Regions from separate parts of the Paenibacillus sp. RRE4 genome, predicted to be linked through region 1. Evidence: riboswitches for the same ligand, from Rfam matches in the RefSeq annotation. Region 1 holds a riboswitch; each other region holds the start of a gene.
The links. A riboswitch is a leader RNA that binds a small molecule or an ion and turns the genes downstream of it on or off. The one in region 1 is predicted to bind thiamine pyrophosphate.

Region 1 (3,282 bases):
AACGGGCGCTGGATATATTATTATGTTTTACCACGCGCAGTGATCTTGGACTCACCGAAATTGCCAGCCAGATCGGTTTGCACAAAAGTACGGTGCATCGGTTGATGGCTACACTGGAGGATCGGGGGTTCGTGATACGTGATGCAGCAACCGAAAAGTATCGACTGGGCATTCGGATCTGGGAGCTGTCGGCGCATATGTCACGTAGTGACGATCCTGCAATTTTGCTTTTACCTGCAATGGAGAGACTTCGTGATCGCTTGGGCGAGACGGTAAGTCTTTACCTTCGTGACGGCGGTGAACGGATTCGGATTCAGGCTGTGCAGAGTGATCAGGCTATTCGGCGGGTTGCGCCTGTAGGGGTCAGACTGCCGCTTTCCGTAGGCGCTTCAAGCAAAGTGTTAATGGCATTTGCCGCTGACGAGGATCGGGAGGAACTGATGAACGGCCCGGAATGGCCTGTATTTATCGATCCGGCCGTCTATCTGGCACAGATGGAAGACATTCGGGTGAGTGGCTACGCAACCAGTTATGAGGAACGCGAGCCGGGAGCTGCCGCTGTGTCCGTGCCCATTATGGATCGCAGAGGCAACATTGCAGCGGCGCTTTCCGTGTCCGGACCTGTTAGCAGGCTCTCGCAAGAGACATTACACGAGTACGCACCTGTGTTGAAAGAGGCAGCTGTGCAAATGGGACTTATGTTGCCTTAGGGGTGGGCTCTTTGCATGAAGTTTTGCTAGAAGGGAATTTCCCCTCTGGAATATTAAGGTTGAATTTCAGCCCAGATTACGCTACTCTGTAATGGACGACCCAGCGGGGTCGGTTGAAAATGTTATTTTGCAAGTTGAACAGCGGCTTGATTGTCGCAATACGTTTACGTTACTGGGGGAGTCCGAATTGTCCGGACTGAGACGGGATCGCATGAGATTCCGGACCCTTTGCACCTGATCTGGATCATACCAGCGTAGGGAAGTAATCGGCCACATGACCACAAACACCACAGGCGTTAACCCGGGACCCATGCTGTATTGCAGCGGATGGCCCTGGTTGCGTGTATGGTGATGGACATCAGTCGGTTCCTTCGGAACCGGCTTTTTTTATTTACAGCGGCAAGCAGAGATTCATGTGTTGTGTTTCACCATGGCAGTGACGGCACAACAATTGCGGCATATATGCCGCGACTTCTAAGAGAAGTGATCTCGCGTATCGTGCTCATGCTGATTGTACATAAAAGTTGTCTTTTGGATTATTCTGGCTGCTTATGCAGGGTTAATCCTGCTGTGCTTCTGTGCTCTGCTTTTTCCAGACAGGTGTGGTAAGTCAAAGCTGTCACATTGGTGGACGATATGGGCAAAAGAAGATCACAGAGGAGGAACAGGAGACATGAGTACACATAAGCAAACGGGGCAACAGACGGGAATAGAGGAAACAGGGCGCGATGGTCATCCGGTGGAAAAGAAAACCGGAGCGGCTGGAGGGGTACAACCCTTCCCGGGCAGCCGCAAAGTCTACATTCAGGGCTCACGACCGGACATTGCTGTGCCGGAGCGTGAAATTGCCCTTCATGACACGAATACTCCCCAAGGGGTGGAGCATAATGAGCCGCTGCGTGTCTACGATACGAGCGGCCCGATGACCGATCCCGAATTCCAGATGGACATTCGGAAGGGGCTACCTGCGCTCCGGAATCACTGGATCATGGAGCGCGGTGACGTTGAAGAATATGAAGGTCGGGCGGTGAAACCTGAAGATAATGGCTTGAAGCCAGGCGGACGGAGGGCCGGGGCAGAGGAGTACCCGGGTTTCCGCGGGCAACCGCTACGAGCTCAGGCCGGGCGGTGCGTCACGCAGATGCATTATGCGCGGCAGGGTTTGATTACGCCGGAGATGGAGTACGCCGCTATTCGTGAAGGCGTAGAGCCCGAATTCGTACGGCAGGAGCTGGCGAGCGGCCGTGCGATTCTTCCATCCAACATCAATCACCCGGAGAGTGAGCCGATGCTGATCGGGCGTTATTTTCATGTGAAAATCAACGCCAACATAGGCAATTCCGCTGTATCTTCCTCCATCGAGGAGGAGGTGGAGAAGATGACCTGGGCTGTTCGCTGGGGATCGGATACGGTAATGGATCTCTCCACAGGCAGAGACATTCATACCACACGGGAATGGATCATCCGTAACTCTCCAGTGCCGATCGGTACGGTGCCGCTCTATCAGGCGCTGGAGAAGGTGAATGGCGAGGCGGAAGCACTCACTTGGGAGTTATACCGAGATACGCTGATTGAACAGGCGGAGCAGGGCGTGGATTATTTTACAATTCATGCGGGTGTGTTGCTGCGATATATTCCGATGACCGCGAAACGGATGACGGGGATTGTGTCACGGGGCGGGTCGATTATGGCGGCGTGGTGTCTGGCACATCATCAGGAGAACTTTTTGTACACCCATTTTGAAGAAATCTGCGAGATTATGAAAAGGTACGATGTTGCTTTCTCCCTCGGGGACGGACTACGTCCAGGTAGCATCTACGACGCCAACGATGAAGCACAGATGGCGGAGCTCGCCACACTTGGGGAATTAACGCAGATTGCATGGAAGCATGATGTGCAGGTCATGATTGAAGGGCCGGGGCATGTGCCGATGCATAAGATCAAAGAGAATGTGGATTTGCAGATGGAGATCTGCCAGGAAGCGCCGTTTTATACGCTCGGACCACTGACCACAGACATCGCACCGGGATATGATCATATTACGTCCGCGATTGGGGCAGCGATGATTGGCTGGTTTGGTACGTCTATGCTCTGCTATGTTACCCCGAAGGAGCATTTGGGGCTTCCGAACAAGGATGATGTGCGTGAAGGGGTTATCGCTTATAAAATAGCCGCTCATGCCGCAGATCTAGCCAAAGGCCACCCACGCGCCCAGCGCCGGGATGATGCATTGTCGAAGGCACGCTTCGAGTTCCGCTGGAGAGATCAGTTTAACCTGTCGCTTGACCCGGAACGAGCGCTATCCTACCACGATGAGACGTTGCCCGCAGAAGGGGCGAAGGAGGCCCATTTCTGCTCGATGTGCGGGCCGAAGTTCTGCAGTATGCGCATTACGCAGGACATTCGTGCCTTTGCCGCTGAACGCGGCCTGAACGACGATGAAGCAGTCACGGCAGGAATGCAGGCAAAAGCGGAGGAGTATCGGGCACGGTAATGCTAGGACGTGTCTTCAAAACACTGAAGTGCATCTTTTACCGACTATCGACTTTTCGCCCCTTGTTGCTTCCGTTTC
Region 2 (3,282 bases), on a different contig from region 1:
TACGCTGTGATCTTTTCTTCCTGGCAAACTGGTTGCGCCAATCCACACCTCTCCGTTGGCTTTCGGAACAATATAGACATCTTCTGCATATACAGTGCGATCGGGTCTACCACCAGCCTGATCTGTAGGGAACCGAACGGCCAACATTTCACCTTTCACCGGACTTGAAGGCAAAGTGCCCCCCACTTGATGCATGAGTTGCTCCCCTTGTAAACCAGCAGCTATGATGATATGTCTGCAACACACCTCTCCCCTAGCCGTTCTAATACCTTGAACACCATGCTTATCTACGATCAGCCGAACATCTTGAACTCCTTCCAAAATGCGCGCACCCATCATTTCAGCCGATCTCGCATAAGCTCTTGTCAATGAAACGGGCAACACTTCGCTCTCCAATGATCGGTAATAAGCGCCGTACGTATCCCGATTCAACCATAACGCTTCTCGTTGCACCGTGCTTCGATCCCACCAAAGTTGCTGCATTCCCGAAGTGGTATTTCGTCTATCCTTGTATTTACTTAGATCACCGTATGAACGAAACGGTGTGATAAATCCGTTGCGCCGTAAGCCAAGATCCATACCTGTTAAAGCGGATATTTGCTCTTTGTGCTTATGCAACAATTCCCTGCTTTCATGTGCGGCTTTTGCCATGAGTGGATGAGCAAAATCCTCACTGTCTGCTGCCAGCATGCCGGCAGCCGCACAGGAAGCTCCGCTAGCAATTTCCGACTGCTCAACAAGCAGTACTTCCCGACCTCTGGATGCCAGTTCAAAAGCAATCGCACAGCCTATGACTCCACCGCCTACAATGATTGTTTCTGCATGACAGGTTTCTTGTGTCTTGGATAAATCCGAATTTTCAGATAGAGCCAGCAGCTCAAACTTATTTTGATCATACGATGAACGTATCACTTCCTCGGGTTGACTCGGTTTGCTCTGCACCATTTTGTCATCTCCTTGTTTGAACAACATTCACATTTTCTCGGGTTGGCATCATTTACGGCTCTTGACCGGGAAACATTCACTTCACCGCGTCCACGGCCTGTTTAAGAAGCGCAGCAGCATAAGCAGGGTTTGCATGTTTTAACACACTTGAGATCACAGCTGCACCCCTGGCTCCCGCAGACCTGACAGCCTGAATGTTACCCGGATGAATCCCCCCTATTGCAATAACAGGCACCTTTACACTGGAGCACACTTCCGACAATGCATCTAATCCCCTCGCTACAGAATCAGGTTTACTTGCACTTGCGTACACATGCCCGAAAAAAAGGTAATCCGCGCCATACTCTTCGGCAATTCTCGCTTCATGCAACGAATGCACCGATATCCCCAACCTGAGCCGTGGATCACGCTTGTTCTCCGGCGTTACCATTACTTTTGCCCTTTCCAGCATAATTTGGCTCCAATGTACCCCTTGATAAAAACAACCTGACGAATATATGTTCGCACCGTTGATTACAATGCGGGAAGCCGGAACACCCGCTTCTGCCATCAATTTGGCCCAGTTAAAACATTCCTGTTGCGAAAGTTGCTTTTCCCGGATATGGATGTAATGCACATAAGGCCAAATATCTTTGGCTGCTTTCAACATGGCTGACTGTTCCGCTTTATTCGTAGATATCACATGTAACTCAAAAAAGTCTTGCTCTTGTCCACACGTTGGTACAGATTTATCTGTCCGCTGGTGCCACTGGTTTGTTGAAGTTTTACCTAATTCATGAGCTTCATAATCAAACATCAAGGTATGCAACCTCGTTTTCGCTCCTTTCATCTACAGGCTTGGAGGAGTTGTAATGACAAATATAAATCAAAAAAGCCACTCCCGTAGGGGAGCGGCTGCGTATAAACAATGGTTCAGTTTAAACACAAGCGTGTGACAAATACCTCTTAAGCAGTTTGATAGTCAAATCGATAACTGTTTATTCGATATTGAAACGCTTGGCATCACGATGTAAAAAGATCCTGTTCTTACGTTAAGAATCATTTACTATCGTTTTCGCTGAAACGCGCCACTTCCCTACGCTGGTATGATCCAGATCAGGTGCAAAGGGTCCGGAATCGTATTTTTCCATCTCAGCCGCATCGTGCGGCCCCCCTAGTGTTCATATGAAGTTGTAGCCTATATTACCACAACCGGTTTTTTTTGTCATCGTGCTTTTTCGGACCACTCTTCTACATTCCACGTTTTAGTGACCCAGCCTTCATAAAAATCCGGTTCGTGCGATACAAGTAAAACAGTTCCCTTATATTCTTTCAACGCACGCTGCAGTTCAGCTTTTGCCGTGACATCCAGATGGTTCGTCGGCTCATCAAACAAGACCCAGTTGCTTTCACGCATCAACAGTTTGCACAATCGGACTTTGGCTTGCTCCCCACCGCTAAGCATGTTAAGTGGACGCGTAATATGCTCATTTTTGAGCCCGCAACGTGCAAGATGTCCTCGTACCTCGTTCTGTGTTAGATGTGAAAACTCGTTCCATACATCATCGATCGGTGTAATATTTCCGGCTCGCACTTCCTGTTCAAAGTATGCCGTCTCCAAATAATCTCCAAGAAACGTTTTTCCGCTAATTGGCGCTATTTTACCCAGGATCGTTTTGAGCAGTGTCGATTTACCTACACCGTTACATCCCACAATCGCGATCTTTTCTCCACGTTCGATCGTCATGGTCATCTTAGGTAGTAATGGATACGTATAACCGATCTCAAAATCAATACCTTCAAAAACGGTTTTGCTACTTGCGCGGGCATCCTTGAACTTAAATGTTGGTTTTGCTGCTTCGTCTGGTCGATCGATTCGCTCGACCTTTCCAAGTTGTTTTTCCCGGCTTTTCGCCCGGCCAGAGGTCGAAGCTCGAGCTTTGTTGCGTTGAATGAAATCTTCCTGTTTTTTGATGTATTCCTGTTGCTTCTCGTAGGCATCGATATGCTGTGCTTTCTGCATATCTGCCATTTCAAGAAATTTCTCATAGTTGGCCGCATAACGCGTCAATTTTGCAAATTCCAGATGATAAATGACATTAACCACTTCATTCATAAACTCTGTATCATGGGAAATCAATAGAAAAGCATAGGGGTAGTCTTTCAAATATCTAGTTAGCCACTCAATATGCTCTACATCCAGATAGTTAGTCGGCTCATCCAACAAAAGGGCAGTGGGTTTCTCCAGCAACAATTTTGCAAGCAGGACTTTCGTACGTTGTCCACCACTGAGAGCCGCAACATCTCGATCAAGGCCAATTGCATTTAATCCCAAACCGTTTGCCATTTCTTCCACTT
Region 3 (3,282 bases), on a different contig from region 1:
CTGAGAAGCTGCTTCGCGAGCGATATCGGACGGCGCAGGCAACATCCATTTCTCAATCTGGAATAGAGAGACGGCCCCTTGCCATACCGTGATAAAGAGAATAACCGCCACGAGGGGCGGCCATACACTTTTAAAATAGGTAGACATTAGCGATATTTCTCCGTCAGTGTATCCATGCTGAATCCGTCCGGGCTATGTGCGATTTTGATCTGGGAGATGATGCTTGGACTACCAGCTTCCACAAGCACTTCGTGCATTTTGCGCACAACCTCCAGTAGTTCATCCAGTTCGCCCTCCATGGTCGTATCGAGCGCGTTGACCTGATATTTCAGGCCGGATTGCTGAATCACTTCGATGGCACGGTCTACGTATGGATAGGAGTTCTCGCCGTTCGGTGTTTTGGGAATAACCTGAATACTGAGTAATGTACTTGCCATGAGAGATTAATGCTCCTTTCGGGTGTGGATGGATAAGTAGATATGGTCGTTGTACACTGTACCACTCCGAATGCAGTCCCCTCTTAGATCGCTGTTATCCCCAGATTTTTTTGATTCCCTTTTCCAAAGGGAAAATCCGGTGATAAACGCGACCGCTTTGCTTCTTTAGAGGGGTTCTGCCCTCTCCGTTTTTTGTGTACAAAAAAATTAACTTATCACTTGGATTGTGGGAAGAAAATTCAGCAGAAAGCGTGCTTATGAGGTGGCTTTCCTTAGAAAACCTTATAAGGGCTCGCTTCTTTAAGTTTTTTCTTCCTTTTCATTTAAATGTGAAAAAATCAAAATTCATTTTTACATGTTGAGTAATCACTTATTACTGCGGTAAAAATTCGTTGGTGTATGCTTTCGTTACATCAATCTCTTTATCCAGCAGTTTCTTGCTGAACATCCAGTCGGTGTAGTTCTTCCATACCTCTTCCTTTTGTTCACCCCAGCGAGGTGCGTCATCTTTGTATTTCGGGCTGAGCCACTTTTGGCTTGCAAGTACTAAATCTTTGTCCAGATCGGGAACAGCTTTGATCAAAATGTTCGCTGCTTCTTCAGGGTGATCAATGGCATACTGATAACCTTCAGAAGTGGCCTTTAGGAAAGCTTTCACCAGTTCAGGGTCTTTCTGAATCGTCTGTTCATTGGTCACGAGTACAGGGGTGTAGTAATCCAGCGCTTTGGCATAATCTTTTACATATAACATGTCAATCGGTTCTCCGCGTAATTCAGCCTCAATTCCCGTCCAGGCATAGAAAATCCACGCAAAGTCGATGTCGCGTTTCACAGCTGTGAAGAAGTCGGCATCGCCCATGTTAATGTTTTTGACTTTCGATACATCAGCACCTTCGCCCTCCATAATGGACTGCATTACCGCTTCTTCTACCGGGGAACCCCAGCCACCGTAGGTTTTACCTTCAAAATCTTTGGGTGATTTGATCTTACGATCCACTGGAGCGGCAAAACCAGATGTATTATGCTGAATAACTGCGGCAATCGACACAAGTGGAACGTCCTGCGTGCGCGCCTGAGTTACACTTTCCTGATAACTGACGCCAAACGGTACCTCACCCGAGGCAACCATCGTATCCGCACCACCGGCTCCTGGCTGTACAATCTCCACATTTAAACCTGCTGCTTTATAAAAACCTTGGTCCACCGCTGCATACAGACCGGTATGATTCGTATTTGGAGTCCAGTCGAGCACGACTTTTATATCTTTCAGTGCAGTACTGCTCCCCTCATTGGTTTGGTCCGAACCAGTCGCACTTTGCTGCTCTGCTGGAGCGGCTTCTTTGCCACCACATGCAGCTACGGTAACCAATAGCACACACATGAGTAACATTCCCATCGTTTTACGCCAATTCATTGTGATTCTCTCCTTCGTATGTCCGGCCGGATGGCACGGGGGTACTCCTTGGCTTCATATCCAATCCCTTTGCATAAATCGACGAATTTATACTCGCGGGTTATCCGAATAACGTCATTTTTCTGTTTCTGCATGTCAAAAGAAAACAAAAAAAGCGCCCCGTAATCCGGGACGCGTGCAGGCGTGAGAGAGTGGCGTTCAGCTTATAGCTGTGCCGTTGCAATATACTCCGATTCCTACGCTGGCATGATCCAGATCAGGTCTAAGGGTTAGTATCTTGATGGGATACACTCTCAGCCGGCCAATTCCGACTCCCCTGGGAAACTATGAAGTTACGGGCATTACTAGGTGTAATTATAGGCCAGTGACGGGAGTGTGTCTAGTCGGTAAATCGTTCACAAAATGTTCACTTATGTGAGGGTAGCCCGATTGTCTATAATGATCCAAGTTACAGAAAGGATGAGTATATTGCCAGTAAGCAAGAAAGAACAAGTTATTTTTGGACTTATGATGTGTACAGGAATGGTCGTAGTGATGATGACCTTCAATCTATGGCATACGGGGATGTTAGGTCGGATGTCCGAGATGCAGATGCTGCTTCAATTCGTGCTCTGTTTTGTCATTGCCTTTTTGGTGGAGTCGTTCATCGTGGGGCCAATAGCGAGAAAAATTGCATTTTCCTTCTCATTTGCGAGATCGAGTAAAATCAAAGGTGTAGTTACGATGTCCTTATTCATGGTGATCGGCATGGTTTTGCTCATGTCTTTATATGGCATCATTACAGCCGTTGCTGCCGGTCAGTTAGAGGGAGAATCCGTGATCAGCACGTATCTTCATACGATTGTACGTAACTTCGGTCTGGCATTGCCATATCAGTTGATTGTATTGGGGCCGCTAGTGCGTTATGTATTTGGCAAGTTGTTCAAGGGACCGGCGGCTGTTATGACGGTTTAATTCATCGTATCGTTATCCATCTAGAAAAAAAGTATTTCCTGGGCAATCCTATTTTTAAGAAGTTCTAATGTAAGCGATCCAAAATAAAATTCCAATGATCACAGCAGCGATAATGATTGTGGTGAAAATTCCACTCAACCAGGTACCGCGCTGAGCTTGGCGGGCAAGTTCATCTGCCCTTTGTTTGGCGGCTTCGCCCTCGGATGAATTCAGATGGTTCGGACCCATATTCATGCAATACCTTCTCCCTTCGACAGCTTGCTTTACCATAGTCTGAACTGTTATATAGGGCAACTCATATATATTGAAAAACGGTTACTCGACTAATTGTTTAATGGAAGCTAAAGCCATAACAATGCTGATTGCAAGAAGGAGAATACCTCTGAATTTAATACGGATGATGTCGGAAAGTGTTAGCTCGTCTTTATTCCGGTTGAATGGCCAAGAATTCGGTATGAGCAGGGCTCTGATTCCAAA

Region 2: linked by a shared signal. The riboswitch ahead of Q9R46_RS11685 (thiamine phosphate synthase) and the one ahead of thiC (phosphomethylpyrimidine synthase ThiC) in region 1 are both predicted to bind thiamine pyrophosphate.
Region 3: linked by a shared signal. The riboswitch ahead of Q9R46_RS20645 (ABC transporter substrate-binding protein) and the one ahead of thiC (phosphomethylpyrimidine synthase ThiC) in region 1 are both predicted to bind thiamine pyrophosphate.

Annotation. Positions count from the first base shown of each region.
Region 1 is NZ_JAUZUT010000007.1:63,479-66,760, reverse strand. It holds gene Q9R46_RS23355 (IclR family transcriptional regulator) at 1-710, shown strand, start outside; TPP riboswitch at 875-988, shown strand; gene thiC (phosphomethylpyrimidine synthase ThiC) at 1,384-3,204, shown strand.
Region 2 is NZ_JAUZUT010000001.1:2,595,323-2,598,604, forward strand. It holds gene thiO (glycine oxidase ThiO) at 1-945, opposite strand, end outside; gene Q9R46_RS11685 (thiamine phosphate synthase) at 1,022-1,753, opposite strand; TPP riboswitch at 2,001-2,110, opposite strand; gene Q9R46_RS11690 (ABC-F family ATP-binding cassette domain-containing protein) at 2,150-3,282, opposite strand, start outside.
Region 3 is NZ_JAUZUT010000004.1:130,130-133,411, forward strand. It holds gene Q9R46_RS20635 (ABC transporter permease) at 1-147, opposite strand, end outside; gene Q9R46_RS20640 (MTH1187 family thiamine-binding protein) at 147-437, opposite strand; gene Q9R46_RS20645 (ABC transporter substrate-binding protein) at 811-1,851, opposite strand; TPP riboswitch at 2,067-2,179, opposite strand; gene Q9R46_RS20650 (DUF2798 domain-containing protein) at 2,311-2,805, shown strand; gene Q9R46_RS20655 (hypothetical protein) at 2,860-3,039, opposite strand.